Regions from separate parts of the Neobacillus sp. PS2-9 genome, predicted to be linked through region 2. Evidence: riboswitches for the same ligand, from Rfam matches in the RefSeq annotation. Region 2 holds a riboswitch; each other region holds the start of a gene.

Evidence for each region. Region 2 has a riboswitch for S-adenosylmethionine ahead of RCG25_RS05210 (O-acetylhomoserine aminocarboxypropyltransferase/cysteine synthase family protein). Riboswitches for the same ligand answer to the same signal wherever they lie in the genome.
Region 1: linked by a shared signal. The riboswitch ahead of RCG25_RS22055 (sugar ABC transporter substrate-binding protein) and the one ahead of RCG25_RS05210 (O-acetylhomoserine aminocarboxypropyltransferase/cysteine synthase family protein) in region 2 are both predicted to bind S-adenosylmethionine.
Region 3: linked by a shared signal. The riboswitch ahead of metK (methionine adenosyltransferase) and the one ahead of RCG25_RS05210 (O-acetylhomoserine aminocarboxypropyltransferase/cysteine synthase family protein) in region 2 are both predicted to bind S-adenosylmethionine.
Region 4: linked by a shared signal. The riboswitch ahead of RCG25_RS21105 (homoserine dehydrogenase) and the one ahead of RCG25_RS05210 (O-acetylhomoserine aminocarboxypropyltransferase/cysteine synthase family protein) in region 2 are both predicted to bind S-adenosylmethionine.

The regions. Positions count from the first base shown of each region.
Region 1 covers NZ_CP133269.1:4,402,614-4,410,819, reverse strand. Annotated here, with positions in the region: gene RCG25_RS22060 (MFS transporter) at 433-1,647, opposite strand; SAM riboswitch class I at 1,878-1,985, shown strand; gene RCG25_RS22055 (sugar ABC transporter substrate-binding protein) at 2,115-3,224, shown strand; gene RCG25_RS22050 (sugar ABC transporter ATP-binding protein) at 3,296-4,798, shown strand; gene RCG25_RS22045 (ABC transporter permease) at 4,800-5,801, shown strand; gene RCG25_RS22040 (alpha/beta hydrolase) at 5,981-6,730, shown strand; gene RCG25_RS22035 (PadR family transcriptional regulator) at 7,402-7,926, shown strand; gene RCG25_RS22030 (MFS transporter) at 7,931-8,206, shown strand, end outside.
Region 2 covers NZ_CP133269.1:1,068,731-1,076,936, reverse strand. Annotated here, with positions in the region: gene RCG25_RS05210 (O-acetylhomoserine aminocarboxypropyltransferase/cysteine synthase family protein) at 82-1,398, opposite strand; SAM riboswitch class I at 1,463-1,565, opposite strand; gene RCG25_RS05205 (hypothetical protein) at 1,642-1,995, opposite strand; gene RCG25_RS05200 (nuclease-related domain-containing protein) at 2,225-3,130, shown strand; gene RCG25_RS05195 (thioredoxin family protein) at 3,552-3,857, opposite strand; gene RCG25_RS05190 (toprim domain-containing protein) at 3,864-4,220, opposite strand; gene RCG25_RS05185 (YusG family protein) at 4,368-4,607, opposite strand; gene gcvH (glycine cleavage system protein GcvH) at 4,747-5,130, opposite strand; gene RCG25_RS05175 (arsenate reductase family protein) at 5,214-5,570, opposite strand; gene RCG25_RS05170 (acyl-CoA dehydrogenase FadE) at 5,771-7,555, opposite strand; gene RCG25_RS05165 (acetyl-CoA C-acetyltransferase) at 7,620-8,206, opposite strand, start outside.
Region 3 covers NZ_CP133269.1:1,284,489-1,292,694, forward strand. Annotated here, with positions in the region: gene RCG25_RS06335 (alpha/beta hydrolase family protein) at 1-452, shown strand, start outside; gene RCG25_RS06340 (DUF2584 domain-containing protein) at 490-732, shown strand; gene RCG25_RS06345 (RNA polymerase sigma factor) at 847-1,371, shown strand; gene RCG25_RS06350 (hypothetical protein) at 1,352-2,314, shown strand; gene pckA (phosphoenolpyruvate carboxykinase (ATP)) at 2,487-4,073, opposite strand; SAM riboswitch class I at 4,259-4,404, shown strand; gene metK (methionine adenosyltransferase) at 4,680-5,882, shown strand; gene asnB (asparagine synthase (glutamine-hydrolyzing)) at 6,142-8,046, shown strand.
Region 4 covers NZ_CP133269.1:4,196,059-4,204,264, reverse strand. Annotated here, with positions in the region: gene argH (argininosuccinate lyase) at 1-784, shown strand, start outside; SAM riboswitch class I at 1,414-1,525, shown strand; gene RCG25_RS21105 (homoserine dehydrogenase) at 1,567-2,850, shown strand; gene RCG25_RS21100 (DoxX family membrane protein) at 3,618-4,112, shown strand; gene RCG25_RS21095 (YfhD family protein) at 4,239-4,424, opposite strand; gene RCG25_RS21090 (YfhE family protein) at 4,560-4,694, opposite strand; gene RCG25_RS21085 (TIGR01777 family oxidoreductase) at 4,816-5,721, opposite strand; gene recX (recombination regulator RecX) at 5,986-6,807, shown strand; gene RCG25_RS21075 (SDR family NAD(P)-dependent oxidoreductase) at 6,855-7,526, opposite strand; gene RCG25_RS21070 (YfhH family protein) at 7,617-7,940, shown strand; gene RCG25_RS21065 (small, acid-soluble spore protein K) at 8,142-8,206, opposite strand, start outside.

The DNA of each region.
Region 1 (8,206 bases), 1.9 Mb from region 2:
ATTTTATAGAGTCTGTTTTTTTTATTCAAAAGGCTGTGTTAAAGAACAGTGTTGATTTTTATACCCTGTTGATTGGAGCGGAAGACTCGAAGATCCTCGAAAATGCTATCGCATTTCCTTCGTGCGGTGTAGATTCAAGGAAGCTTATTCAATGTCCTGTGGGAGTACGGTTCAGGGGAGACCCCGCAGGCGCAAGCGCCGAGGAGGCTCGCCGAAACGCCCACGGAAAGCGAAGAGCCTGGAGCGGAAATCAATAGGCAATTTTAACAAAGCCATTCAAAAAAAACCAAAACAAAAACCCCACTCATGAATGAGTAGGGCACACAAATGAAACAGTAATTCAAATGGTAGAGTTATTGTATCATATATTTCCGGAATAACCTAATTTATTTCAATAAAGTTACTGGTAACTTTTGTATACTGAATGAGTTATTACGCTGTATGTTTAACAAGCTTAGGATGTCGGAGCAATGATACGAGCAAAATCAGTCCGCTCATAATCAATAAAGCACTGGTACTTATGAAAACGGCGGAAAAGCCAAAGTAGCCAGAAAGAAAGCCCCCCAGCATGGGCCCAATGATGTTACCGAGAAATCTTAGACTATTGTTATACCCGAGGACCTCACCTTGCATGGTAATCGGAGCCTCCTGGCGAATATAAGCAATCCTGACAGGAATGATTCCGCCAATGGTCACACCTAAGGCAATCCGGATGATGACAAGCTGCCAAAGACCAGTCACGATCGCTCCTGGTAAGTACACTATTCCAGCTGAAAATAGAAGTATGACTAAAATTTTGATATAACCATATTTATCTGCAATCTTTCCCCAGTTCCGTGACATGAGTAAGTTGCCTATTCCCGCTGCGGAAAAGGCAATCCCTGAATAAAAAGCAACATTGTTTGGCCCATGCAAATCACTTACAAATAACGACAGGATTGGTTGGATGCTGAAATGGGCGATTTGTACAAGAGATGAAATAAGCAATACAGTTAATAGTACAGGATTTCGTAGGATGTGTTTGATAACCTCTTTACTAGAATAATGTGATTTAGTACCCTTCGTTGGTTCTATGAGAAATTCCTTCGTAGTGATGACAAGCATGGCTGAGATGAATATGGAAATCGAAGTCCATTTAAAGGTGGTCGCATAGCCGAGTGTATCGGCTAAAATTCCTCCGAGCATGGGGCCTAACAGTGAACCCGTTATACTTCCTGTTTGTAATGTCCCAAGGACACGACCAGCAATCTCTTTTGGTGTTTGTGTGGAGATGAATGCCTGTGACATCGGGATAAACCCTGAGAAAAAGCCCATGAAAAACCGTAGAAAGAGCAGCTGCCAGACTGAATGAACAAATCCCATTAAAAAGATAGATACAGCCATCCCTAATCCAGAAATGATAAGTATCTTTTTCCGACCATAGCGATCTCCAATTTTTCCCCAAACCGGTGAAAAAAGAAAGGCAGAAACAAAGGTAATCCCAAAGGTAATACCCGACCAATGCTGGACATATTTCTCAGAAAAGTCCCCAAACGTTTCAATATACAGAGAAATAAACGGCATGACCATCGTCATACTACCGGCAACGAAGAAGTTGGCAAACCACATAATTAGTAAATTACGCTTTGCACTTTCCTGCTTATTCATGGATGGTAACACTTCTTTCTGCAATTTATTTCGGTTTACTAAATATAATCATACCGAAATTTCTTAGGAGAATAAAGCAATAACTGGGTTTAGGTTTAATAATAGTTTTCCCAACTCCGTTCAATATGATTAAAAAGAGTTATTACTTTATTAAAAATATTTAAAATACTATTGACAACTTGTTAATGTGAGTTTAAATTTAGTTTATTACTTTAAATCAATAATACGTTCTCTTATCAAGAGTGGCAGAGGGACTGGCCCGATGACGCCCAGCAACCGTTCCGAAAAGGAATTGGTGCTAAATCCTGCAAAACATCTAATGTTTTGAGAGATAAGAGAGGAGTAGTCCAACATTTGTGATGAAACCTCTCTTTTCTGGAGAGGTTTTTTATTTTTACTTAAAAGAAAACTTCTCCAATGGGAATAGTTTATTTTGATAAGAAAGACAAAAAGGGGGAGCTTTTATCATGAAAAGAAATTTATTAAAAAGTGTGCTTGTATCAACATTGGCTGCAAGCCTGCTACTCACGGGGTGTGCTTCTGGGGGAGAAACGAAGAAAGCTAGTGGAAATAAAAATGTATCACTTGAAGGAGTACCAGAAAAATTTAAAAGTGACAAGTTGAAAATTAAGGTCATTCGTAAAATTGGCGGTGACGACCACACAGCTCAATTCTTAGCAGGAGCAAAAGAAGAGGGAGAAGCCTTAGGATTACAAGTGGATGTGTTTACTGCAAACGGAGATACAGCAAAATTCCATGATGCTATAAATCAGGCGTTAGATCAGGACTATGATGGATTCATTATTTCACATGGTGATGATGATGCGACGGTGAACGATGTAAAGAAAATCGTCGAAAAAGGAAAAAGCGTGGTTACATTTGACTCTAATCCAAAGTTGGCTGAAGTGGAGGGAGTAACACTTACATCACAGGATGACGAAGCATTGGCAACTTTAGCATTGGATCAGCTTGTAAAGGATACGAAGGGCAAAGCCAATATTGCGTACCTTTGGGTTGACGGTTTTCCACCAATGGTTAGACGAAACAAAGTATATCAAGATGTACTTTCAAAAAATCCTGGAATTAAAGAAGTGGAACGGTTCGGTGTAGCCGCTGCAGATACCAGTGTTCAAACACAAAACGCCGTAGCTGCCATGTTAAATAAATATCCAAAAGGAAAGTTGGATGCCATCTTTGCTACTTGGGATGCCTTTGCTATTGGTGCCGCACGAGCTCTAAAAGAGGCGGGCCGTGAAGAAGTAAAAATTTATGGTATTGATGTTTCGAATGCGGACCTTCAAGAGATTCAAAGAAAAGGTAGTGCTTGGAAATACACAGCTGCCGTGGATCCTAAACTAATTGGTGCGGTGGATTTGAGATTGCTTGCTAAAAAACTAGCAGGTGAAGAAACACCAAAAACCTATGATTTAGAGGCTTCTCTAGTTTCACAAGACAATCTTCAAAAGTCTAAAGATCCTGTTAACATGGTTAATCTATCAAAAATTATTTCTGGATGGGGCCAATCAGATGCATTCGAAGAAGATTGGATGAAAACATTAAAAAAATATTATAAATAATTAATGGTTACTATAAGCACTCTCTTTTTCACTTGATTAAGAGAGTGTTTGCTTGATAGGGGGGCGATTTCATGCAGTCAACATTGGAAATGAAAAATATAACTATTGAATTTCCAGGAGTGAAAGCTTTAAATCAGGTTCATTTTTCAACAAAGACGGGAAAGATTCAGGCATTGATTGGAGCAAATGGTGCAGGGAAATCAACTCTAATGAAAGTCCTGTCAGGGGCTTATAATCACTATACCGGTGAAATTGTGCTGGACGGGGAATCTTTGAACATTCGATCACCAAAAGATGCCCAGGATGCGGGCATACAGATTGTCTATCAAGAAGTCGATACGGCACTGATTCCTAATTTAACGGTTGCCGAGAATATTATGTTGATGGACACGGTTCATCATATGGGAAAAAAGCAGTGGATGAACTGGAAGACTCTTCATCAAAAAGCAGCACAAATCCTGGGTGAAATGAATATTACACTTTCTACGAAAAAGCTTGTGAGTGAGCTTTCTCTAGCAGAAAAGCAAATGATTCTCATTGCAAGAGCTGTCTCGAATCGGTGTAAGTATCTGATTCTAGATGAACCAACTGCACCCTTAAGTCATACGGAAACGACCGAGCTTTTTCGAATTGCCCGCGAATTAAAGAGGCAAAATGTCGGGATTATCTTTATTTCGCACCGCCTGCCAGAGATTTTTGAAATCTGTGATGAAATTACAGTAATGAGAAATGGAGAATTTGTTGTAAAAGAGAACATCTCAGAGACAACACAGAATCAAGTGGTGGAGCACATGCTTGGCCAAAAGCTGGAGGAACAGTTCCCGAAAAAGAATACGAGAATTGGAAACACAGTTCTTGAGGTGAAGGGACTTTCAGATAGAAGTAAAATTAAAGATTTCCATTTACATGTGAAATCTGGAGAAATCGTTGGAGTGGCTGGGCTAGTCGGTGCTGGAAAAACTGAGCTGTGCAAGGCGCTTTTTGGTTCTGAAAAATTAACTGGAGGAGAAGTCCTTCTTAATGGAAATAAACTAACTTTGAATAGCCCATATGATGCGGTGAAAAATGGCATGGCATTAGTGCCTGAAGAACGCAGGAAGGAAGGAATTCTTGTCCTTGAATCAGTGGAATCCAATTTGACAGCGGCTAATTTGGGTAGTTTTACAAACGTATTTAGCTTTTTAAATAGAAAGAAAGAAAAGGAAACAGCCAAGCAGTTGATTAGCCGGCTTGGAATTAAAACACCTTCTGAAGAAACAAAGGTTCAAAATCTATCAGGTGGAAATCAGCAGAAGGTCGCAATAGGAAAGTGGCTGGTAGCTGAGGCCGATGTCTATATTTTTGATGAACCAACCAAAGGCGTGGATGTTGGTGCCAAAAAAGACATCTTTGAGCTTATCACGGAATTGGCAAGCAGAGGGAAATCGATTATTTACGCTTCTTCCGAACTATCAGAGATTATGGGAATTACGGATCGAGTCTACATTCTATATGATGGACAATCAATAAAAGAGTTAGAAACGAACCGAACAAACGAGGAAGAACTTTTATTTTATTCCACAGGGGGCAGGTAAAATGGAGACAAATATTTCAGCAAAGAATCAGACCCCAACCAAAAAAACATTTGAATTGTTTCAATTTTTATATAAGTACGGGACCATTATCACGATTCTTGCACTTATCCTTATTTTTTCAGCGGCAAATCCTACCTTTATCCAGGGCAGTAATATTGTCAATATCCTCCGGTCGATTTCGATTGTGACGATTATTGCTATAGGTATTACCATTTCATTATCTGTAGATGGATTCGATTTATCAGTAGGCTCGGTAGCTTCGTTATCGAATGCCATCGTGATTTCTATGTTTGTCTGGTTTTCCCAAAATACCCTCATTGCGATTATCTCTGCGATTGGTGCCTCATTAATTGTAGGTGCTTTGAATTCGTTTATGATCGTTAAGTTACGAATCCCAGACATGCTAATGACTTTAGCGACAATGTTTATCATTCAAGGGACCGCACTTACCTATACAAAAGGCGCGACAGTTTCTCAAAATATGGTGATGCCTGATGGGTCCATGGCAACGGGATTAATCAGTCCATTTTTTGCAAAAATTGGTGAGGTGCCATGGATTATTATCATCATGGCAATAACCGTCATTCTTGTGCATATCTTTCTGACTTATACCAAGCATGGTCGTTACATGTATGTGATTGGCGGAAACAAAGAAGCTGCAAGACTTTCAGGGATCGCTGTTAATAAATATAAAGTGGCGGCATATTTACTCTCTGCTTTGTTTGCATCAATCGGCGGAATTGTCCTGGCATCAAGGGTTATGACTTCAGAAATTAACTCTGGGGCACCCTACCTCATGGATTCGGTTGCTGCAGCCTTTATCGGATTTTCAGTTCTAGGTGCCGGTAAACCAAATGCGTTTGGTACCTTTATCGGTGCGGTATTAATTGGTATTCTGCAAAATGGCCTTGTCATGATGTCTGTACCGTATTATGCCATGGATATTGTAAAAGGGACGGTACTAGCTTTTGCATTAGCGATTACTTATTATAAACAGAAATAATATAATAGACACCTATTCACATTGTGGATAGGTTATTTTTTTATGATCAAGGATATCAACAAATAATGTAGTTTTTATTAACAATATCCACAAGAAAATCACTTATTCACAGGCAGGTAATTATTTAATGGAAGCGAATACATCTTAAGTGAGGAAAATAATGTGATGGAGGGAAGAGTATGACCAGCAAATATCCAATTTTAGAAGGCGCAGAACCGTTTTACTTTGAGGGAAGCAATGTTGGAATTTTAGCATCACATGGGTTTACAGGTAGCACCCAAAGTATGTGGCCACTAGGAGAGGCATACGCGAAAGCGGGCTACACAGTATGTGGACCGCGGCTCAAAGGTCATGGAACTCACTATGAAGAAATGGAACAAACTACCTATCAGGATTGGGTTTCTTCTATTGAAGAAGGATTCCAATGGTTAAAAGACCGCTGCGATACGATTTTTGTCACCGGGCTTTCGATGGGGGGAACATTGACTCTTTATCTGGCTGAAAAGTACCCTGAGATTCGAGCGATTATCCCAATAAACGCCGCTTTGGATATTCCAGAAATGGCTCCTGTCCGGCAGTTAGAAGGGGTAAGGTTTTTAGATGCAATTGGGTCTGATATTAAAAAAGCAGATGTGACGGAATTAGCGTATGAAAAGACCCCTGTTCAATCAATTAAGGAAATCCTAACGTTTATGGAGCAGGTAAAAGCAGACCTTCATAAAATTACCTGTCCAGCATTGATTTTTGTATCGGAAGAGGATCATGTCGTGCCGCCTAATAATTCACAAATCATTTATGATGCTATTCGTTCTTCGGTAAAAGTGCTTCATCATATGAAGGAGAGTTATCATGTTGCGACACTTGATAACGACCAAGCGTTTATTATAGAAGAAACATTAAACTTCATTAAAAAAATCAGTGAAAAGTAGACGTAGGGGCCTTCTACATCGACTTTCTTGTTTATTTATTAGTGAAAAGTAGACGTAGGGGCCTTCTACATGGACGTTCTCGGTAATTTTTAAGAGAAAAGTAGACGTAGGAGCACTCTACATGGACTTTTTCGCTTAATTTTAAGAGAAAAGTAGACGTAGCAACCTTTTCCATCGACTTTCTCGGTAATTTTTAAGAGAAAAGTAGACGTAGGAGCACTCTACATGGACGTTCTCGCTTATTTAATAGTGAAAATTAGACGTAGCATCATTAGCTGGATAATGATTTAGATTCAAGGTACATAAATGTGAATCATCCTTACGCGGTCTTAATTTCAGAGGAAGAAGGGCAAATCTTCCTTAGAGGTAATGCTAGTTTTGATAGAATGGGGAGGAAATTTTTAGCTTTACCTCGTTGAGAGAACTGCAGGAGGGTTTGAAAACAATATTGGAGAATGAGGTAAAAACGATGGTAAATTACCATCGTTTTTTTTATTGTTAGATGCATGAAGTTTGGATGTCAAACTGTTGGCGACTAATGCCGATAAAGGGTTAGTAGATTCAACCCAAGTGCACTTTTTAAACAAATTGAAAAAATATCCAATTTAAATATTGACATTATTAATATGAACAATGATAATATAAACATAAATAATATGAGGTGATGAAAAATGAACATACAAGACGTAATCCTAGGCTTTTTATATGACGAGCCAATGAGCGGCTATGATATTAAGCAAATGATGGAGAACTCCGTTTCTTACTTTTTCGATGCTTCCTTTGGGGCAATCTATCCAGCGCTGAGAAAAATGGAAAAAGAAGGGCTAGTGGAAAAACAAATCATCCAGCAGGACGGCAAGCCGAACAAAAATTTATTTGTAATCACAGAAAGTGGAAGGGAACAATTTCAAACGTACCTAAACAGCCCAATCAATCCCACTGTGACAAGATCAGATATCCTGATCCGCATCTTTTTCGGACGATTTACCACAATAGAAAAGGTAAAGGAATGGCTGCTAGAAGAAAGAGGAAAGAACCAAGCGATGTACGATAATTTAACTAGAATTGCTAATTTGTACCCAAACATGGAACCACATAAAAGATTCACCTTAGAATTTGGGATTCGCCAGGCAGAAATGATTTTGGGAATGGTAGATGAAGAACTAATAAAATTAAATAATAACAAAGGGGATTAACATAATGAAGGGTACGGGTGGAATGAAGGTCGTATTGCTTATGTGTTTAGGGATTTTCGTTTGTATGCTAGATTCAACGATTATGAATATTACGCTTCCGGCAATTCAGGATAGTCTGCATACCTCATTGGAAACAAGTTCGTGGATGCTGAATGTTTACACCATGACCATTGCTGTTTTAGCGATTCCGATGGCACGGTTTGCCGAAATGTTTGGCAGGAATAAATTTTATATAGTAGGATTATTTGTTTTTGGATTAGGTTCTGCACTTTGTGGTTTA
Region 2 (8,206 bases):
TACGAAAGCTATCGTATCATGGATAAAAAAGGGTGTCAATAAAAAAATCTATTAATTCTTACTTATTGGATGAGGTAAATTTTAGGCATTTGCTTTGACAGATGCCAATCCCGTTGCTGTCTCAATCGCAGATTCGAGATCATCAATTAAGTCTTCAACATTTTCAATCCCAATAGAGAGACGGATTAAATCTTCTGATACACCTGCTGCCTTCAACCCCTCTGCATCTAATTGTTGATGGGTAGTACTAGCTGGGTGAATGATTAGACTTTTTGAATCGCCAACATTGGCCACATGTGCCCATAAGGATAGAGAATCAATGAGCTTCGCTCCTGCTTCCTTCCCACCTTTAATTCCAAAAACAACCATGGACCCTGCACCTTTAGGTAAATATTTTTTCGCTAATTCATAGTCCGGATGTGATGGATGCCCCGGATAGGATACCCATTCTACTGCTGGGTGGTTTAATAAATAGTCCACAATCGTTTTCGTATTGGCTACATGCTCTTTCATCCGAACATGCAGGGTTTCAAGGCCTAGTGTAAATTGGAATGAATTTTGCGGGCTCAGTGCCGGACCGAGATCACGCAATAACTGTACACGTGCCTTTACAATATACGCTACAGCGCCCAATGCTTCTGCATAGACAAGATCATGGTAGCTTGCATCCGGAGTCGTAAAGCCAGGGAATCTAGAAGAGTTCCAGTCAAACTTCCCACCATCAACAATTATGCCGCCCGTTGATGTCCCATTACCTAATAACCACTTTGTTGCCGAGTGAACAACAATGTCTGCCCCGTACTCAATTGGTCTGCATAAGTATGGTGTCGCAAAGGTATTGTCGATAATTAATGGGACACCTGCCTCGTGTGCAATATCAGCCACTTTTTCAATGTCTAACACACGTAAGCTTGGGTTCCCGATTGTTTCTGCAAAGACAGCCTTTGTTTTTGGAGTAATCGCTGCTCTGAAGTTCTCCGGATTTTCCGAGTCGACAAATTTAACGTTAATTCCGTACTTTGGAAGGGTCACTGCGAATAAATTATAGGTTCCACCATAGAGGTTGGAAGCAGCAACAATCTCATCTCCTGCCTCAGCCACATTCAGAATGGCGAGGGTAATTGCTGCCATACCACTAGCAACGGCCAGGGCTCCGACACCGCCTTCTAGCAGGGCTACTCTCTCTTCAAATACGGTTGTAGTAGGATTATGAATACGGGTGTATATGTACCCTGGTTCTGCTAAACTAAATAGGTTTGCTGCATGTTCAGTGTTTTTGAATTGATAGGCATTGTTTTGATAGATGGGAACGGCACGCGCTCCTGTTACTGGATCTGGAGCCAATCCTCCATGAACACTCAAGGTTTCAAAACGATATTTCTTTTGATTTTCTCCCATTTTCCTAGCTCCTCCCTTAACAACATAAACAAAAACCCCCGCTTCATAAGAAGAGGGGGCTCTCTTCTTATCTTTCAGAGCTTTTTATGCTCTGCTGGATTTAGCACCGTGTATAAACCGGTTGCCGGGCTTCAAAGGGCCAGTCCCTCCGCCACTCTAGATAAGAATGTTTATGTGGTTGTTTTAATTAATAGAATATTTAAACAATATATTACATGATGTCCCTTTAGAAGTCAATGTATTTTAAATGATGTTTGCAAAATCTTCCTGTGCTTTTGTTAGGTAAAAAAGGGACTCCAGTAATAGGCTAATTCTTAACGGTGCATCTACTTTTATTTCTTCTTTTTGTTCTAGTACTCGCAGCCTTGCCGCTCCTTCAACTAGTTGTTTCATTGACAAATCGCTACCTCTAATTTCATAGGCCACTTGATGCTCAGATGGATTTTGGAGAATAAACACTGCCCCATTTTTTATCACTAACTGGACCAGTTGCTGGTCGCAACGAAGGTTTACATGGACTTCTGCCTGACGAATTAAAGGATACACATGCTCCTGTTGTTGCATTTTCACAAGAAATTTTTGGATTTCCTCTATCATTTTTACCACTCCGGTCTATACTCTTATATCTAAACTATTCAGCAATAGGAGCGGAATTCCTTTTATAATCGCTCGACAATATTTGGGCTAATGGTCATAATTTTCCTGAGAAATATGTCGGATACTTAGGGTTTATGAAATGTCGGTAATTGGTCACACATTTGGAGTGGCTTTTTAATTAAACTGAAAATGGTAGGATGTGGTTTTCTATTTTGAAAGGATGTGGATTATGGCTTATAAAGAGCGGTGTGAATCGATGGAATTAATAATTCTTAAATTACTTTCCCAACGAATGACTCTAGAAGATAAATACAAACAATCATATCACAACCTCGAAAAGGGATATGAGGGTGAAGTTGTGTTTGATTTATTGACAGAAAAGTTGAGCTGTAAAAGTTTTATACTAAACGATTTATTGCTGGAGACCAGTGGTGCGAAATTCCAAATAGATTCTTTAATAGTTACTCAAGACCCAATTTATCTTTTCGAAGTAAAGAATTATGAAGGTGATTATTATTATGAATCAGGTAGGTTCTATACCATTTACAAGAAAGAAATTACAAACGCTTTACTACAAATTGAAAGAAGTGAATCCTTACTCCGGCAGCTTCTCCAAAATCTTGGGTATCGAATCCCCATTAAAGCGTATGTAGTTTTTATTAACCCCGAGTTTTATTTATATCAGGCTCCCCTAGACAAACCTATTATTTATCCAAATCAGCTTAATCAATTTATGAAAAAATTGAACAATCATCCTTCGACATTAAAAGACCACCACAAAAGGTTAGCTGACCAATTAGTTTCTATGCACCAAACTGATTTTAAAAAGGACAAGATTCCCCCTTATGATTTGCATTCTGTTAAGAAAGGAATAAATTGTTGTTTATGCCATTCCTTTAACGTTACTGTTTTAGGCAAAAAATTAGTTTGTGATGTTTGCGGTTATACAGAAGGTCTTGACAGCTCTATATTGAGGGGAGTAAATGAATTTAGTTTACTATTTCCAAATGAAAAAATAACAACCAATGTGATTCATGATTGGTTTCAAGTGTTGGATTCAAAGAAGACTTTTTTAAGGGTTTTGAAGAAGAATTGTGATGCTGTTGGAAAGAAAGAATTTATTTTTATTAAATAGAATTAGTTTTTCCACAGAACTAATAATAGCAAAGGGTATGCTGATATTACGGGGGTTATGATCTTTCCTCTTTTTCGGGGACATCGGGATTTGTGAACCTTTCACAATTCCCATACTCGCTCTTTTTAGAGGCTACAGGATTTGTGAGCCCTTCACAATTCCCATACTCGCTCTTTTTAGGAGTCTACGGGATTTGTGAGCCCTTCACAATTCCCATACTCGCTCTTTTTAGGAGTCTACGGGATTTGTGAGCCCTTCACAATTCCCATACTTGGTCTTTTTAAAGGCTACGGGATTTGTGACCCTTTCACAATCCCGATACTTGCTCATTTGGGTTCTATGAGGCTGTAGAGTCCCAATGTATTTGCTCACATTCCCCATATCGGAAGTAAAAAGCAGACACCCCGAGGTATCTGCTCCACTAAATATAACTCTTAATTTTATCCAACAAAAACGGAACAGAATGAAATGCATACAGCATTTCTACTACCTTTCCGTCTCTCACGATTAACAGACAGGGTACACTTTCAATCGCTAAATCCTTCGCCAATTGTGGATAAAAATTTAAGTTCATTTTTCCCATTGGCCTATCTACCAACTCTTCGACCACCTGCAGCATCTTGGAAGCGAGCTGGCACGTACCACAAAGTGGTGTATAAAAATAGATTAGTCCTGTTGACTTATTTTCAAGGAAATCAACAAAATCATTTTGGTTCCATTCGTTCATTTTTCGTTATCCCATTTCTAAAAACTCAGTATGCACATCGATGTTCGCCCCTAAAAGCACAGTCGCCAAATGCTGTACTGGTGCCGTTGCGACCTCGCGATACATCCGATCAATATATATATGCTCAGCATGTGGAAATTCCCGCTTAAATTGCTTACGAAGCTTTTCACCTGCTTTATCTGCATCAACAAGAATATAGACATCCTTATCCTCAAGAAACTCGATTAATTCATCGAGTCTCGAAACACTGATGGTTCCATTCGTACAAATGATTTCAACCGGTTCCTTTACAATACTTTTTACCTTATTTTTATCTGACTTTCCTTCGACAATAAGAACTTTGTCAACATACGAATCATTCATATCCATCACCTGTAATAGAAGTTGTTTATGTTAACATATTCTAAAATTTTGATTACGTGTGTCTTCTTCTTAGTATGTTAACTATATCATTATTGTCATCTTAAAAATAGGTATTTGCTCATACTCACGACGGCTACAACGTAGGAGTTAACACCATCCACCTTCATCACAATCGGTATATTTCGCATCAGGTTGATCGGTAACCGTAACATGCTGGTATATCTTTTGTTGGTCAGCCTCAAAGTGATGCTCTAGGTCATACTGCATATTTTCAGGTAGTTTAATTTTTCCGATAGAGGATGATTCTAAGAACAGTTCAATCTCACCATTTTTAATTTTCCCTACTACACGATCAGTAACGTCTACCTTTTGTTGTTTCAATGACATATGTCCACCCTCTTTAATATATTTACGTTTAGTTTCCCCACTTTAGTAGAAGAAATCGTGGAAATTATTATAAAAAAGAGGAACCCCTATATTATTAACAGAAAAAGCACCCTAAAAGGTGCTTTTCTAATGATGATGATTAGTCTTCTTTAACCATTTCTTCGTACTGTTCAGCAGTCATTAGCTTATCTACTTCGCTGCTGTCAGAAAGTTCGATGACAATCATCCATGCTTTTTCATATGGAGATTCATTTACAAATTCAGGACTGTCATTTAAGTCTTCGTTTACTTCTACCACTTTTCCGCTTACAGGAGCATATAGCTCAGAAACTGTTTTAACAGATTCAACGCTTCCGAATGGCTCGTCAGCTGATACTTCAGTACCAACTTCAGGTAGTTCTACGAATACGATATCTCCTAATTCATGCTGTGCAAAGTCAGTGATACCAACGCGCACCTTTTCCCCTTCAACTTTTACCCATTCATGTTCTTCTGAATAACGTAACTCTTTTGGTGTACTCATTCGCTTAAATCCCTCCATTGTTTTTTCTAAAATCTATCATCGAATAAAATCGATTACCATGAGTCAGGAAAGGAAGAGCAGGCTTATTGCCACATTTTTTCATACTCTTCTTCTTTAAAGCCTACGGTGACTCGTTCGCCATCCGTTAAAATCGGCCGTTTGATTAACATCCCATCGGAAGCAAGTAGGTCTAGCAGCTCTTCGTCCGTTGCTGACTTCATCTTATCCTTTATACCTAATTCACGATACTTCATACCGCTCGTATTAAAGAATTTTTTAAGTTCTAGTCCGCTTTTTTGATAAAGATCCTGCAGTTTCTCACGACTTGGGGGATGTTCCACAATATGTACTTCTTCATAGGAAAGTTGATGGGCATCCAGCCATTTCTTAGCGTTTCGACATGTGCCGCATTTTGGATACCAGTAAAAAGTCATCGACATAAGTTTCACCGCCTTTTCCCACTTCATTCAATGACATAATCACGTCATTTGAATATTATCATAACGTTTTTCAAAATCCTAATGCAAAAAATATGTTCCAAATAAAAATTCGACTAATTTCGTAAATACTCCTTCTTTATCTAAATATAATTTTAAAAAATAAATAGCCCCCTTGAGAAAAAGGGAGCCCTGATTTCATTTTAAACGATATAGCGTTCTGCTTCGATAAGCGCGTCTGCTGCTTCACGCTTTTTCGCAATCACGTTAATTGGCGTGTGGCGAGTAAACTTGCGAAGAGATGATAACATCATGCGAAGAGTATCACCGTGTTCAACGGCCACCAATGTTTCTTTCGCATCTGCTTCGATTTTATTAAATGCTTCTTGGCAGAAAATTTGTGTGTAAAGAAGCTTTTGTTTGCTCTTCTCCACTCCATCTTTAGCGATTGCTTTTTCTGTACGTAATACGACAGATTCCATAGCATACGCATTAGAAACAATATCAGCAATGTTTACGAATATTTCTTGTTCTTTTTCAATCGCCTTGCCGTATTTTTGTGCGGCTAAACCAGCTGCAAGCAAACCAATTTTCTTCGCATTTTTCACCAAATATTTTTCTTGTGCTAACGGCTCATCACCTGGCTCCTCAGGCATAAGCATCATAAGTTCTTCTTGAAGTGCCATTGCTTTTTGGAATAATGGAAGCTCACCCTTCATAGCTTTACGCAGATACGTGCCTAATACTAACAAACGGTTGATTTCGTTTGTACCTTCGAAAATGCGGTTAATACGAGAATCACGGTATGCTCTCTCGATTGGGTACTCTTGCATGAAACCATATCCGCCATGAATTTGAACGCCTTCATCAACGACATAATCTAACACTTCACTGTTAAAAAATTTGTTTAATGAACACTCAATCGCATACTCTGCAATTGAATTGGCCACCTTTTTAATGTCTTTCGCTTCCTCATCGGTCAGCTTACCTTGGTTATCCTCATATAATCCGATTGTACGGTAAACAGCACTTTCTGCTGCATAAATTTTGGATGCCATTGTACCAAATTTCTCTTTTGTTAAGTTGAACTGAGCGATTGGCGTTTTAAACTGCTTACGGCCATTTGCATACTTTACAGTCATTTCAAAGGCACTCTTCGATCCGCCTACACCGCCAACAGCTAATTTATAGCGGCCGATATTTAAGATATTAAAGGCAATGACGTGGCCCTTACCAAAATCACCTAATAGGTTTTCAACTGGTACAGGAACATCTTCTAAAATAAGAGTACGAGTGGAAGAACTCTTGATCCCCATTTTCTTCTCTTCAGCGCCAGTTGAAACGCCTGGGAAGTTTCTTTCAACGATGAATGCAGTGAAGTGTTCACCATCCACCTTTGCATACACGACGAATACATCTGCAAAGCCTGCGTTTGTAATCCATTGTTTTTCACCGTTTAAGATATAGTGTGTGCCTTCAGCATTAAGCTTCGCTGTTGTTTTAGCACCAAGGGCATCAGAACCTGATCCTGGCTCAGTTAATGCGTAGGCAGCCAGCATTTCACCTGATGCAAGGCCAGGTAAATATCTGCCCTTTTGGTCATCGTTACCGAATAATACAATTGGCAAGGACCCAATACCAACGTGGGCACCATAAGAAAGTGAGAATCCGCCAGCCCTAGACATTTTTTCAGTAATTAATGAAGAAGTAATTTTATCTAGACCTAGACCATCAAATTCTTCTGGTACGTCAGCTGCTAAAAGACCAAGCTCCCCCATTTCCTTTAGAAGCTTTACCGTACGATCAAACTCATGGTTTTCTAAGTGTTCAATTTGTGGTAGTACTTTGTTTTCCACAAAGTCTTCTGCTGTTTTAGCAATCATTTTGTGCTCATCTGAAAAATCTTCCGGTGTAAATACTTGATTATAAGAAACATCCTCAATTAAAAAGCTTCCGCCTTTAATAATCTTTTCTGTTTGATTTGCCATCTCTATTCCTCCTAGACTTTAATTAGCCAGGGGCTAAGTCCCGCTTACCCCTGGTGCGTCTTGATTACAAAAGTTCAAATACTCCGGCAGCACCCATACCGCCGCCGATACACATGGTAACTACACCGAATTGCTCGTTCCTGCGTTTTAATTCATGAATAAGTGAGAGTGTTAGTTTTGCACCCGTACATCCTAGTGGGTGTCCAAGGGCAATCGCACCACCATTTACGTTCACAATTTCTTCGTTAAGACCTAATTCTCTAATTACCTGAAGCGACTGTGAAGCAAACGCTTCATTCAATTCAAACAAGTTAATATCGGATAATTCTAATCCAGCTAGCTTCACTGCTTTTGGAATAGCTACCACTGGGCCGACACCCATAATTTCAGGTGGCACGCCTCCAACTGCAAACGATCTGAATTTTGCTAGTGGCTTCAAACCAAGTGCTTCCGCTTTTTCACGGTCCATGACCATCAATGCAGCTGCTCCGTCACTTGTTTGCGACGCATTACCTGCCGTTACCGTTCCTGTAACAGAAAAGGCAGGACGAAGTTTACCTAATGTTTCTAAGTTTGTATCTGGACGAACGCCCTCATCTTGTGAAAATTGGATTGTTTTTTCAACTAGTTTATTGTCATGTCCAACAGTAC
Region 3 (8,206 bases), 220 kb from region 2:
TACCTAGAGTCCGTCAAATCCATATTTTTGGTTTTTCGCGCGGCGGTGTTATGGCCCTTCTGACAGGCATAAATTTTCCAGAGGCAGCATCTGTAGTCACCTGGGGTGGGGTCAGTGATATGTCATTAACCTATATGGAGCGCCTTGATTTACGAAAAATGATGAAACGGGTTATTGGTGGGACGCCTGAAAAATATCCTGCACGTTATCAGGAAAGGACTCCACTTTACCAATTGGAACAACTTACGGCCCCAGTACTGATCATTCACGGTGTGAACGATCACAACGTCACCGTTGAGCACTCCTATCGATTAGAGAGGCGGCTTAGGGGCTTAAACAAAGCAGTCGAATGTTGGTATTTTGATGAGTTTACACACTATTTTCCACCTGCAGTAAATAGAAAAGTCGTGGAAGATGCCACAAAGTGGATGAAAAGGCAAGGCAAAAGATGATAAAATACAATTAATACAAGCAGAGGAGCGGATTGCTATGGGTATGCCCCTTGAGTTAAATACGATGATTGTAACAAAAGGTAGAGAGAAAAGGGTGGAGGAAAATCTTTTTGTAATGGAAAAAGAAGGCTACAGACTCTATCCGATTGACATTCCCATTGATGTGAGAAAAACGATGGACAGCGATTCAAGCGGGACAGCTATAATCAAGAAAGTGGAGTGGCAGCAAGGCAATACCACTATTACATATCAATTAGTTTCCTTAAACTCTACGAATTAAGCGGGTAAAAAGTTACCTGCTTTTTTTTTTTGAAAAAAGTGTAAGAAAAAGTTTGGAAGGTACGTCTTATTAGTAGTTAACAACAAATGGTAGACAGAGAAAGGGGGAATTTGGTTGGAACGGACCCATCAAATAGAGAAATGGTTCATCGACTACGAAAAGGATGTCACAAATTATCTCGTATATTATACGGGTACCACCGATGTAGAGGACTTGGTCCAAGAGACATTCTTGCGGGCGATTAGAGCTATAAACCGTTTTAAAAATGAATCCAGCCCCAAAACATGGCTGATCTCCATAGCGCGCAATACTGCTATTGATTTTTACCGAAAGAAATCGGGCTGGAACAGATTGAAACAATTGATAAATCTCGAAGCACCCGAACTTCGGGAACAAGGGGCTGAAGAGAAAGTAGTTAAAAAAATGGAATATACCCATTTATATGAGGCAATTAATGCTCTAAAACCCAACTATCGAGATGTCATCCTACTTAGAGGCATTAGTGAGTTGTCTTCACAGGAAGCGGGTCAGGTTCTTGGGTGGTCAGAAAATAAAGTGAACGTGACTTTTTACCGAGCTGTCAAAAAACTAAATGATCGACTTAAGGAGGGGGAGCAGTTTGAGTCAATTATCGGATAAAGAACTACTTAAAGTGATGGCGGATTTCCCTAAACATGAGTTAAACACGAGGCAGAGGACAGAAATGTTAAAAGTTCTTGGTGAGTCCGGCAGTCGTAAACAGCGCAACCAATTTAATTTTCAAAGATTTGCTGCATGGGCTGCTGTATTTGTCTTGATTCTAATTGCCCCGATTCTATATTTTTCAAGTAGCAAGGAAAACGATGCTATTCGAACAGGCTCAAAAGGGGAAACGAGTAATCAAGTAGAGCAGGGGGACTTCTTTGCGCTGATGGATGAGAACGGTCCACATTATGTAGACAGCAATTACGGCATTCCTAATAAAGTCAGTTTGTTGGCACCAACCGAATGGATTGCGAAAGATAAGCGCTCAGTATCAAAAATCATGATTTATTTATGGGGAGACTACCAGAAGGATTTTGCCAATAAACCGCTTAAAGTGGATGCTGTTCATGTGAAAACAGGTGTAAAGGAACATCTAGCAACAACCGTGATATCTGGTGGCATGTATGGGTCTGATGGCCATGCCATGACAAGTTTCGAGCCATTTACTGATTCTGGCGTATACAACCTTACCTTTACTGCTGGAAATAAAAAGGTAGGTACATTCTCCATTTATGTGAAGGAACCTTATATTAAAATAGGGAATTCTACTTTAATGATCTCACAAGAAGATTTATACGCTGGTTTTTATGAGGATGCTGTGATTGAAGTTGAAGGTGACAATCTTCCAACTGAAATTGAACTAGAGTTATTTCAAATAGAAAATGCTGAAGTGACTACCTTTACATTTAAAGACAAAACAGACTACACAACAACTGACGGTAGAAAGGTTTCTTTATATACAGGTGATTTTCAAATTAAAAAGAGCGGCAAATACCGATTTAGCGTGTTAAAACATTCGGAGGCTGTAGAAGTTAGAAAGCCCATATCAAATGAATGATATGGGCTTTTCACACATTATAGGAAAGTTAAAATTCGACTTCGAGAATTGTCCAGCTCCAGCGCCTAGCCCCTCGGGTCAAATAACCTTCTGCAATAAAAGTCAAAGAGCGACTTTTTTGCAGAAGAACATTTGCCTGTCGGGGCTGATCAAGGCGCTTGCGCTTTTCTTATTAGGCTATTGGACCGCCTTTTTCTTCAATTTCAACGGATACATCCGTGAATTTTCTGAAGTTTTCGCGGAACTTTGCTGCAAGTTCTTTTGCTTTCTTTTCATAGGCATCTGGATCTGACCATGTTTTACTTGGCTGTAATACTTCATCAGGAACACCGGCAATATGAAGTGGAATATTTAAACCGAAGATTTCATCTTTCGTTGTCTCAACATGGTTTAATTCCCCTTCAAGTGCCGCTTGAATCATGGCTCTTGTGTAAGCGAGCTTCATTCTGCTTCCAATTCCATATTCTCCGCCAGTCCAGCCTGTATTCACAAGGAATACGTTCGCATTATGCTCAAGAATTTTTTCACCGAGCATGTCAGCATAGCGAGTAGCAGGAAGCGGTAAAAATGGTGCACCAAAGCAGGTTGAGAACGTTGCCTCAGGTGAGGTTACACCACGTTCGGTACCGGCAAGCTTAGACGTATACCCACTTAAAAAGTGATACATAGCCTGTTCTTTTGTTAATTTTGAGATAGGAGGTAATACCCCGAACGCGTCTGCAGTTAAGAAGACAATTGTATTTGGGTGTCCGGCAATACTTGGTTTGGCAATATTATCAATGGCATCAATTGGATATGCTGCCCTAGTATTCTCTGTTAACGTTCCGTCATCATAATCAGGGACCCGCGATTCCAGGTTAAGCGTTACATTTTCAAGAACAGTTCCAAACCGAATGGCATCAAATATTTGCGGCTCTTTTTCCCTAGAAAGATTGATGCATTTCGCATAGCACCCTCCCTCGATATTAAAGACACCGTTTGATGACCAACCGTGCTCATCATCACCAATCAAACGGCGATTTGGATCAGCGGATAAAGTAGTTTTTCCTGTTCCTGATAGACCAAAGAATAGAGCGACATCTCCCTCAATTCCTACATTTGCAGAACAGTGCATGGAGAAAATATTGTTTTCCGGTAATAAGTAATTCATTACGGAAAAAATGGACTTTTTCATTTCACCTGCATATTCAGTCCCACCGATGAGAACAATGCGGCGTTCAAATGAGATGATGATAAAGGTTTCTGAATTGGTTCCGTCGACCTTAGGATCTGCCTTAAAATTAGGTGCTGAAATTACCGTAAATCCTGGGTCATGCGATAAAAGTTCATCCTCTGATGGACGTATAAATAGTTGATGAACAAAAAGATTGTGCCAGGCAAATTCATTCACTACTTGGATAGGCAATCGGGATTTTTTATCTGCCCCTGCAAATCCTTTAAACACAAAAATCTCTTCTTGTTGTTTTAAATAATTTAGGACTTTTTGATAAAGTTTCGTAAATATTTCTTCAGATATAGGTTGATTCAACGAACCCCAAGCAATCTTATCCTTTGTGGACTCTTCCATCACAACGAATTTATCTTGAGGTGAGCGGCCTGTATATTTACCAGTTGAAACGCTTACAGCGCCAGTCGAAGTTAAAGAACCTTCGTTACGACATAAGATCTTTTCTACTAACTGGGGAACTGATAATTGCACGTGGACATTACTTTCTGATAACATTTGTTTTAAGTCATTGGGAATATGAACAGAATTCATCTACTGCAACCTTCCTTTTTCCATGTTTTTAATGGTAATAATTTAATAAAAAGTATAACACATTTATTCAAATAATCTATACTAATTAATGAAAAATAGGTTGTATGGATTAAATTTAAATTTCTTGAAAAATGCATTGACATTGTTCGACAGTGTAGGTTATTATTTACCCTTGAACGGATACTCTCTTATCCCGAGCTGGTGGAGGGACAGGCCCAATGAAACCCAGCAACCTGCAAACGAAAGCAAGATAGTAGTAGGTTTTCTTCTATTATTATTTTCGGGCAAAGGTGCTAAACCTGAAGCAAGGCCTAGCCTTGAACGATAAGAGTGAAAGGCGCGCAAAACTTTTGCTATCAACCTTTCCTCAGAGATGGAAAGGTTTTTTGTTTGCAAATGATTTCGTGCTATATAATCGCTTCTATTTATTCCATCGTTAGAATTTTCTATGGGGTTATTGCAGAATATTGTTTAATTAATAAAAACCCTGTATTTATTTCATACTACTAAGGGAATGAGTTCCGTATCAATCCGAGGTTAAACGGCAAGGTCATTACATACCCACACAGATAACCTCACTTATCTCACTATATAGGAGGAATTCAGATGTCAACAAAACGTCGTTTGTTCACTTCTGAATCAGTAACTGAAGGTCATCCCGATAAGATCTGTGACCAAATTTCTGATTCCATTTTAGATGCTATTTTAGCAAAAGATGCTAATGCACGTGTTGCTGCTGAAACTTCAGTTACAACTGGTTTAGTTTTGGTTGCTGGCGAGATTACTACTTCAACTTACGTGGACATTCCAAAAATTGTTCGTGAAACAATTAAAAGCATTGGTTACAATCGTGCAAAATACGGATTTGACTCCGAAACATGTGCAGTTTTAACTTCTATCGATGAACAGTCTCCTGACATCGCGATGGGTGTTGACCAAGCGCTTGAAGCTCGTGAAGGCCAAATGTCAGATGAGCAAATTGAAGCAATTGGTGCAGGCGACCAAGGTTTAATGTTTGGTTTCGCATGTAATGAAACAAAGGAGCTTATGCCGCTTCCAATTTCCCTTGCGCACAAGCTTGCACGCCGTTTAACAGAAGTTCGTAAAGAAGAGCTACTTCCTTACCTACGTCCAGATGGAAAGACACAAGTAACAGTTGAATATGATGAGAACGATAAACCAGTTCGTATTGATACAATCGTTATTTCTACTCAACACCACCCTGAAGTTACATTAGAACAGATTCAACGTAATCTGAAAGAGTATGTGATCAATCCGGTTGTTCCACAAGAATTAATCGATGAAAATACAAAATACTTCATTAACCCAACAGGCCGTTTCGTTATCGGCGGACCACAAGGGGATGCTGGTTTAACAGGCCGTAAAATCATTGTTGATACTTACGGTGGCTATGCACGTCACGGCGGTGGCGCATTCTCTGGTAAGGATCCTACAAAGGTTGACCGTTCTGCCGCTTATGCAGCACGTTATGTAGCAAAGAATATTGTTGCTGCAGGACTTGCTGAGAAGTGTGAAGTTCAACTTGCTTACGCAATCGGTGTAGCAAGACCGGTTTCCATTTCTGTTGATACGTTTGGCACTGGCAAAGTAAGTGAAGATGTATTAGTTGATTTAGTAGAACAAAACTTTGATCTACGCCCAGCTGGTATCATTAACATGTTGAACCTTCGCCGTCCTATCTACAAGCAGACAGCAGCTTACGGACATTTTGGCCGTACAGATGTGGATCTTCCTTGGGAGCGTACAGACAAAGCAGACACATTAAAAGAACAAGCAGCAAATCACTAAAAATCATTCGCCCTCAAGCGAATACCCTAATAGAAGGGAGTTGCATTTTAAATGTAACTCTCTTTTTCTTTTTTCGTCTAAATGGTTGGTACGTAATTGGTTATTGGAATAAAATGTTTAAGTAGGTCTAAAGAAGTGAAAAATGATAGTACGAAAATTACCTATAAGTTCACAGTGTTATTTTAATAAAAAAGTGGTAGTATTATAGAGATGTTTTTTAGAGAATGTTTAATTTAGATTGGAGTAGGTGAGGTACATAATGTGTGGTTTTATCGGTTGTGTACACGACAAAACACAAAACTTTAGTGATGAACAAAAACAACTATTTAAAAATATGAACGATATCATTACCCATCGTGGACCGGATGATGATGGTTTTTATTATGACGAACATATTCAATTTGGATTTCGCCGTTTAAGTATTATTGATATTGAGAGTGGACATCAGCCATTAACATATGAAAACGAACGTTACTGGATTATTTTTAATGGTGAAGTTTATAACTATGTCGAGCTTCGTGAGGAATTGGTAAAAGAAGGCCTTTCGTTTGCAACGAGCTCTGATACTGAGGTTATTATTGCCTTATACAGTCATTTAAAAGAGAAAGCAGTGGAAAAGCTGCGTGGAATGTTTGCTTTTATCATTTGGGATAAACAAGAGCAAAGATTATTTGGTGCCCGTGATCCGTTCGGTATCAAACCATTCTTTTATTTAGAAGACGGTGAGAAAACCTTCTTTGCTTCAGAAAAGAAAAGTATCTTGCTTGCACTTGAAAATGATGTTTTAGACTATGATTCTCTTCAGCATTATTTAACGTATCAATTTGTTCCTGAACCCAATACCTTATCAGAAGGGATTAAAAAGCTTGAGCCAGGTCATTATTTTACAAAAAAAATTGGCTCACCAATGGAAATTAAGCGCTATTGGAAGGCACATTTTAGTCCTGTTCAAAAATCAGAGAGTGACTTTACAAAAGAAATTCGTGATATTTTATTCGATTCAGTCGAAAAGCATATGCGTAGTGATGTACCAGTAGGTTCCTTCCTATCTGGTGGAATCGATTCGTCTATAATTGCTTCTATTGCGAAAGAGTTTCATCCTGCCATTAAAACCTTCTCTGTTGGTTTTGAACACAATGGCTTCAGTGAAATTGATGTGGCAAAAGAAACAGCGGAGAAACTGGGTGTAGAAAATATCAGCTATGTGATTACTCCTGATGAATATATGAATGAAATTCCAAAAATTATGTGGCATATGGATGACCCCCTAGCAGATCCTGCCTGCGTACCACTTTACTTTGTTGCTCGCGAAGCGAGAAAACACGTAACCGTTGTTCTCTCAGGTGAGGGCGCTGATGAATTATTTGGCGGCTATAACATCTACCGTGAGCCACAAGATTTAGAGATTTTCAACAAAATTCCTCGAGTAGGGAAAGTCCTTCTCAAAGGAATTGCCAATATGATGCCAGAAGGCACTAAAGGAAAGAGCTTCATTGAGCGTGGTGTAACTCCTATGGAAGAGCGTTACATCGGAAATGCCAAGATGTTCACCGAAGAAGAAAAACGTGATTTATTGAATGTGTATCATGAAGGACTAAAGTATACAGACATTACTAATCCTCTTTATGCAGAATCGAGAGGATATGATCCAGTGGATCGAATGCAGTATATTGATATCCATACATGGATGCGCGGAGATATTCTTCTAAAAGCGGATAAAATGACTATGGCTCATTCGTTAGAGCTTCGTGTCCCTTTCTTAGATAAGGCCGTTTTTGAAGTGGCATCTAAAATTCCGACAAGCTTGAAAACTGCTAATGGCACAACAAAGTATATCTTGCGCAAGGCAGCTGAAGGTGTTGTTCCAGAGCATGTTCTTAACCGTAAGAAGCTTGGATTCCCTGTTCCAATTCGTCATTGGCTAAAAAATGAGATGAACGATTGGGCGAAAAAAATAATCCGTGAAAGTAATACGGATCATTTAATCAATAAAGCGTATGTATTGCAATTGCTTGAAGACCACTGTCAAGGTAAGGCGGACAACAGCCGTAAGATTTGGACGGTTCTTATGTTTATGGTGTGGCATCAAGTGTACGTTGAAGATGTTTATTCTTTTCAACGTGACTTTGCACAGAAAAAAGTATTAGAATCACTAAAACATTAATATTTAGAGGCTGACTCTTGAGCATTGAGTCAGCCTCTTTTTATTTTTAGGCTCTGTTAAACTTGCCTGTTGATTTCCGCTCCAGGCACTTCGCTTTCCGTGGGTGTTTCGGCGAGCCTCCTCGGCGCTAGCGCCTGCGGGGTCTCCCCTGAACCATACT
Region 4 (8,206 bases), 2.1 Mb from region 2:
TGCGTTAGCTGGGACTACTTTTCCTATCAACCGTGAACGTGTAGCAGAACTACTAGGCTTTGAAACGGTGTATCCGAACAGTATGGATGCTGTCAGCGACCGCGATTTTATTCTTGAATTTCTATCAATTGGTTCTATTATCATGACTCATATTTCTAGATTCTCAGAAGAACTAGTAATTTGGTCAAGTCAGGAATTCCAATTTGTTGAGTTAGATGATTCTTTCTGTACTGGCTCAAGCATTATGCCGCAAAAGAAGAATCCAGACGTACCAGAGCTGCTTCGTGGAAAAACAGGCCGTACGTATGGCAATTTGATTGGGCTGCTGACTGTTTTGAAAGGTTTGCCGCTTGCCTACAATAAGGACTTACAGGAAGATAAAGAAGGTATGTTTGACACTGTTGAAACATTGGAAGGGTCATTGAAACTTTTAGCTCCGATGATTGAAACGATGACTGTTAAAAAAGATGTGATGCGTAAAGCAATTAACAATGACTTCTCTAATGCTACGGATATTGCTGATTATCTAGTTACAAAGGGATTACCGTTCCGTGAGGCCCATGAGGTTATTGGAAAAATTGTTTTATACTCGATCCAGTCCAATAAGTTTTTACTAGATTTAAGCTTTGAAGAATATCAAGAGTTTAGTCCTTTATTTGAAGAAGATATTTACGAGGTATTAGCTCCAGAACACGTAGTTGCCGTTCGAAACAGCTTTGGTGGTACTTCTCCAGAGCAGGTGGAGAAGCAAATTGGGCTTGCTGAGGGAAAACTGAAACGATAAAATGTGAGAAACCCGCCATTGGCAGGTTTCTTTTTGCTGTTGTATGGCGATATCTACATACTTTTGCGTTTTATCTACACGTTTTTGAGATATATCTACACACTTTTGCCTTTTTTCTACACGTTTTTGAGATATATCTACACACTTTTACATTTTTTCTACACAGTTTTATAATATATCTACACAAATTGATGGTTTATCTACAATTTACCATTTTTCTAAGGAGTGGTTTTCCATTAGCGGTTTTATCATTGATTTACTTGTTGATATCGCAGGGGGAGTCATTGAATTTCTCATTCCTGATTGGTCACCTAAATCGAAATTTGAAAAGAATATAATCAGATTAAGGGAAGAAGACTGGTTTGCTACACTGGAAAAGGATGTTAGATACTCATATATCATTCACCAAAATAGGAAGGTGAAACGGTTCTTAAGTAATGAGAATAATATCAAAATGATCACCAGTATGGATTTTGAGAGAGAAAATTTTATCCACTTAGTAAAAGAAGAACATGCCAAATTTACAGGTTTACGATCGTAATGAGTTGAAAGAATATATTGACATTTAACATTACATCAACTAAAATTTTCTTTATAACTTGGAAATTTAATGAAAAATCAAATAAAAACTCTTATCCAGAGTGGTGGAGGGACTAGGCCCGATGAAACCCGGCAACCTTCAAGGTATTCCTTGAAAAGGTGCTAATTCCTGCAGGTTATTTTTAACCTGATAGATAAGAGGAGGAATCCAACCCTCTTCTTATTGAAGAGGGTTTTTCTTTTTGAAAAATAAACAGTTTCGTGTCAAAAATCGTGTAGTGAAGGGATGGATGTATGTGTCTGTAATCAAAGTAGCAATCCTTGGATTTGGAACAGTTGGTGAAGGAGTATATCGAACAATACAATCACACAGTGAGGAGCTTACGGCTACATTAGGCAAGAAGGTTGAAGTTGCCGCTGTTCTCATCAGAAACACGCAAAAGAAAAGAAATATTAGTGAAAATGTATTAGTAACAACAGAATTTGCGGATATCTTAAATCTCGAACAGCTTGATGTTGTTGTGGAGGCTATTGTCGATAAAGAGCCGACATTTACATTTTTAAAATCAGCCATACAGCGGGGATGCCACATCATTACAGCAAATAAGGAAATGTTTGCCCATCACGGGAAAGAACTGCTTGAGCTCGCAGCGGAGAAAAATGTTTCTGTTGGATTTGAAGCCACTGTAGCAGGTGGAATTCCAGTCATACAAACACTTAGACAGCTTTTAAATATTAATCGTGTCAAACAGGTCCGAGGAATTCTAAATGGAACTTCCAATTTTATTCTTTCAGAAATGAGGGAAAAGAAGCAGTCATTTGCACAGGCACTAGTATTAGCACAAGAGAATGGCTATGCTGAAGCTGATCCAACAAATGACGTGGAGGGCTTTGATGCCTTTTATAAAACTATGATTCTTAGCAGGCTCGCTTTTGGAGAAGAACCTAATTGGCAGGATGTTGAACGTGAGGGGATTACATCCATAACCAGTGAATTGATTGAAGCAGCCGAAATTGCAGGGCTAAGGTTTAAACATATTGCGAGTATAACAAGGCTGGGCGGTCAAATAAAAGCAACGGTCAAACCAGCGCTAGTGGGAAAAGAGCATCCATTTTACCATGTAGAAGGCGTTCAGAACGCAGTAAATGTCCAATCGGATATTGTAGGTGAAATTACGCTTCAGGGGCCGGGAGCTGGAATGTTTCCTACGGCGAGTGCTGTCATTGAGGATTTAGTCTATGTGTGTCAAAATCCTCCGGGAAAACGCAATGTTACACGTTCTCAAGAAGTGGTAACGGGGTTTAGTAAGAGTGACAAGAAGAAAACATGGCTGGTGCATGGAGTGAAGCATAAACAGGTGACTCCTTCCATTATTTGGATTGAAGAAGTGGCGGAGGAAACGTTTGTAATCAAAGCGACAGATAGAGAAATTGCTCTTCTGGCCAAACAAAATAATCTTATCTATTTTCCGATTATTGGAGAATACGAGAAGGTGAAACAGATAAATGCGCTTAAGGCTTTATAAGAATCTACAAACAATGAAAGAGCTATACGGCTCTTTTTTTCATTTTAAGAAAGCCAGGTCCTAGATCTACTTTTTTCAGAGAGAAGAAGGAAAAAGTAGAAGTAGCGAGGTCCTAGATCTACTTTTATCAGAGAAAAGAAGGAAAAAGTAGAAGTAGCGAGGTCCTAGATCTACTTTTTTCAGAGAGAAGAAGGAAAAGGTAGAAGTAGCAAACCTCTAGGTCTACTTTTTATAGATAAAAGAAGGAAAAGGTAGAAGCAGCGAGGTCCTAGATCTACTTTTATCAGAGAGAAGAAGGGAAAAGTAGAAGTAGCAAACTTCTAAATCTACTTTTTTTATTTGAACAAGATGTAGAAATTTAATTCAATAGTCACGGATATTCCGTGTTTATCCACTGCATTGTCCACACCGAAAGTCCCGGTTTAAATGTATTCCACAGATTTATTCACAATATCCACAAAAATCAGAATAATTATCCACAAGAATGTACAAATCGGTTTCTAATATTAACAACTTATTAAGTTCACATTCTATTCAATTTTCTAACATTAATATGTTAAGAAACTGTGAAAGCCGTTGTCATTTAAAAAACAGGAGAGTATATTATAAGTGTAGAGAAGATAGTGAAACAATTCACAAACCAAAAAGCACAAACTAACTTCCCTATACGACACAGCTAGCTGAACACCCCTCATCGAAAGGGGAAAGAACTTATCATTACACTTTATTGTGAAAATATTCACAAATATTAATAGGAGATGATTGTGATGAGATGGTATAAAACCCCTCAAGCAGCCGTTGTTTGGACAGTTCTAAGAGTTTGGCTTGGATTACAATGGATTGAAGCAGGTTATCATAAATTAACCGGTGGATTTGACGCTGGCGGATTTTTAAAAGGTGCACTCGCAAATGCAACGGGTGATCATCCAGCAGTGCAGGCATGGTACGCAGATTTCTTACAACAATTTGCCATTCCAAATGTTCAAATCTTTAACGTATTAATTCCTTGGGGAGAATTACTTGTTGGTTTAGGATTAGTTGTTGGATTAGCCACTCTTCCAGCATTAATCGCAGGTGCATTTATGAACTTAAATTTCATGCTAGCAGGCACAACAAGCACGAACCCAATTCTTTATACAGCAGCAATGATCCTTCTATTCGTAGGAACTGGAGCTTACCTCTTCGGTCTTGACCGATACACAGTTCCGTTTATCAAAGGCTATTTCAAAAAGGCACCTGTAAAAAATGTAAACACTAATTAACAGTAATACCGAGTTCTAACAGCTTAGCACGCTGAAGCCTCTCATTAGAGCTCGCTGATATACCATTTATTTCCCCCTTTTATATACTTTAAGAAGCAGGGCAAAGCCTGCTTCTCTTTTTTATGCTTATCTTTTCTTATTCTTCACACGCTGGTTAGCGGCATTAGCACGGGCTTGTGCTTCAAGATCTGCATGATCCGCAAATTCTTGTGAGTATTCTACATCGTTTCCATCTGTTTTCATATTTTTCGGTGTTTGTGGAAGTGATGCTTTATTATTTTTGTGAGAACCTCCATTATGCATTCGACCCATTACTAAAACCCCTTTCAATTTCAGCTAGAGGGAGAAAGATATCTCTCACTCCCTAATAGCTTTTACAATTTGAAAGGGGCTCATTAATGGAAAAACTTTAAATTAATTTTTTGTATACGTATGGAATTCCGTCACTTACAGCTTAGTTTTGCTGTCATGATAGCCGGCGGCACGGTCAGCCATCTTAAAATCACGCTGGTATAAAACCTCTTGTGTACTTGTTAAGGTATATTTACCTCTACCTAAATCTTTTTTCTTTTTTCCCGCCATTTTGCTCATTCCTTTCAACATTTTTTGTTTGTTAATTGTCATCAAGCTAAGTGGTAAAAATGAAGCACTAAATATGTACTTATTTCCATTTTTACCTTTTGAGAGAGGAATGATACTTTTTTTAGGAAAATATATTTTTTAATGCTTTTTCTAAAGTAGGGTACTGAAATTGGAATCCATGATCTAAAAGTTTATTCGGTAAAACCTTTTGCCCATCTACCACTAAGGTGCTCATTTCACCAAGGAGTAAACGAAGGGCAAAGCTAGGTACAGGAAGCCAGTGCGGTCGATGCAATACTTGAGCAAGTGTTTTGCCAAAATCGCTCATCATCACAGGATGTGGAGCAGTGAAATTTACAGGGCCTTGAATTTGTTTATTTTCAATGGCAAAAATAATACCTTTCACTACATCCTCAAGATGAATCCATGACATCCACTGTTTGCCACTTCCAATATTGCCTCCTATAAACCACTTATAAGGCATCAGCATCTTAGGAAGAGCTCCAGCATCCTTTTCAAGAATGATACCAAATCTGCATAAGACCGTTCTAATTCCTAATAAAACCGCCTTGCTCGCCTCTTGTTCCCACTTTACAACTGTTTCTGCTAAAAAATCCGTGCCTAGTTTTTCGTTATTTTCAGTAAAAACTTCTGTTTCTGATGTTCCGTAAATACCAATCGCACTGGCGTTAATAAGCGCCTGCGGTTTCCGGTCTAATTGGTTTATTATGTCCAGGACTGCATCAACTGCTTCCATTCGACTAGATAAAATTTTACTTTTTCTCTCTTCGGTCCAGCGCCCGCTGTTAATCGACTCACCTGCGAGGTTAATAAAGATATCCGTATCTTGGAGGTCCATAACAGGGTTCGCATTATCAGTTAACCACTGCGTATATCGAACGTTTGCCTTCTCGCTAGACTTCCTTGCTCGGCGAGTTAAAATGACTATTTCGTGATTATATTTACTTAGTTCATTGACAAGTGCCTTCCCAACAAAGCCTGTTCCACCTGCAATTGCAATTTTCATGTAGATGACCTCCTTTTGCTTTATTTTACCTTATTTTAATAGGCTTTGTTAAATTTGTCTGTTGATTTCCGTTCCAGGCGCGAGCGGTTCGCGGGCGTTCCGGGAGCCTCCTCGTCGTTCCTCCTGCGGGGTCTCCCGAGACCGCTACTCCCGCAGGAGTCTTCGCGCCTTCCACTCCAATCAACAGGTTATAAAAATCAACATTGTTCTTTAACACAGCCTTTTAATAAAAAAGTATGGTAAAGTGAAAGTGAGGTGAAGGAAATGGCCATTATTACGAAAATCACCACACAGCAAAAAAATGTAGACCGTTTTAATGTTTTTATGGATTATGGCAAGGGCAAGGGTGAAGAATTTGCCTTTAGTGTCGACAGCGATGTGTTAATTAAATTCAATTTAAAAAAAGGGATGGAGCTTGATGATTTTTCTTTCTTGGAAATTCAGTATCAAGACGATATCCGTAAGGCCTACAACTTAGCGGTCAATTATCTGGCAAGAAGGATGAGATCGGAAAAAGAAATCAAGGATTACCTTATAAAAAAAGAACTTGATGAAGCCGTCATTAACGAGGTTCTCCATAGGTTAATCTCGCAAAAATATATTAATGATCAGGAATATGCATTGGCTTATGTAAGGACCCAGGCGAATACGACAGATAAAGGTCCTGATTTAATTAGGTTAGAGTTAAAGGAAAAAGGGATTGGAGAGGGGACTCTTATGCAAGCACTAGAGGAGTATCCCCGTGAGCAGCAGATTGAAAAAGCAACAAAAATGAGTGAGAAGTTTTTTCAAAAAAACTCAAAGGAATCCTTAAAAATTCAGAAGCAGAAGCTAGAAAATTTACTCCTAAGAAAAGGGTATCCTTTTGAGGTCATAGGAATTGCCGTGAATGAAACAAAAGTAGAAAAAGAAGATGATGAGGAAATGGGAGCTGTTCGCTTCCAAGGTGAAAAAGCTCACAGAAAATATGCTCACTTAAGTGGATTTGAATATCAACAAAAGATGAAGCAGGCCTTATATCGTAAAGGATTTTCAATGGATAATATCGAGAGATTTCTTTCTGAGTTAGAAAGTGAAGAAAATTAAAGAGTAGGGGACAGACTGAGTGGAGATTGTCCCCTTATTTATTAGCCTTATTTACTCTCAATAATAATAGAATCCTGATCGATTTGATCCATAATTATTTCTGCTACTTCTTTAGGCGATCTAAACCGTGATTTGTCTGAAACATGAGTGCTTTCGTCCCAAAACGGGGTGTCCATCCCGCCCATGTACACAGCATTAAATTTGATTCCAGACCCTTCGTATTCCTTTTGTAGACTTTCCGTAAATCCTCTTACAGCAAATTTGCTGGCAACATACACTGCTTCGTTTACTTTCCCACGCAAGCCAGCAGTAGAAATAATATTCATTATTCGGCCTTCTCCATTTTGGGATAAAAGTGGAAGAATGGCCTTTGTCATCAAAATCGTTCCCCATACATTCGTCTCTAGCATTTCTTTTATTTGTGTATCGTCCATCTCGATAAACGGTCCAAAATGACCGACACCTGCGTTATTGACCAAGCCAGCAACTTGATAGCGTTCGTTAAGCCCATTTAATTTTGAAACCACATCTTCATTGTTGGAGATATCCAATGATAAAAGATCAGCTTTTCCACCTAGTGCTTCAATTTCTTGCTTGGCTTCCACTAATTTTTCAATTGTTCTTCCAACTAATAAAAGATGAAAGCCTTTTTTCGAAAATAAGAAAGCTAATTCTTTGCCTAAGCCTGATCCTGCTCCAGTTACAATCATTGTTTTCATAGTGTGCTCTCCTTTGTGTGAGTTTTAAGCCTTTATTAATCCTATAAAAATTACTATACTAAAAAAAGAAGATAAAGGGGAGTGGATTGGATGCAGCAGGAGAAACGATACAGTGATATGACAGAGCATGAATTAAAACAGGAAATTGCTTCACTTCAAGAAAGAGCACGAAAAGCTGAACAAATGGGAATGGTTAGTGAGTTTGCGGTGCTTGAAAGAAAGGTACAAATGGCAAGAGCATATCTGATTAATCCCGAATCGTTTCAACCGGGCGAAATATATGAAATTGAAGGCGATCCCGGCCAATATTTTAAAATAGATTATATGAACGGTGTGTTTGCTTGGGGATATCGTTTAAAAGGCGATGGAAAAGAAGAGGCTCTTCCGATTTCTATGTTAAAAGGGCTAAAATGAAGACAAACCAGAGAGAGATCTCTGGCTTGTCTTATTTATGGAACTTTGAGAATTGTCTAGTTCCAGCTCCCAGCGACTAGTGGCTATCCCACTCCTCCCTACGATAAGTCAACATCGGATCGCTAACGCTCTCCGTGTTTCCTTTATCTCAGTCGGACCGGGCCCCTAGCCATACGTCGCTAAACGGTCGCTTCCACTTTTCTAGTACTGAGGGGATTCGTCATCTCGTTCCCCTGAAGCACGCATACGCTCTTGTGGATGGGTAT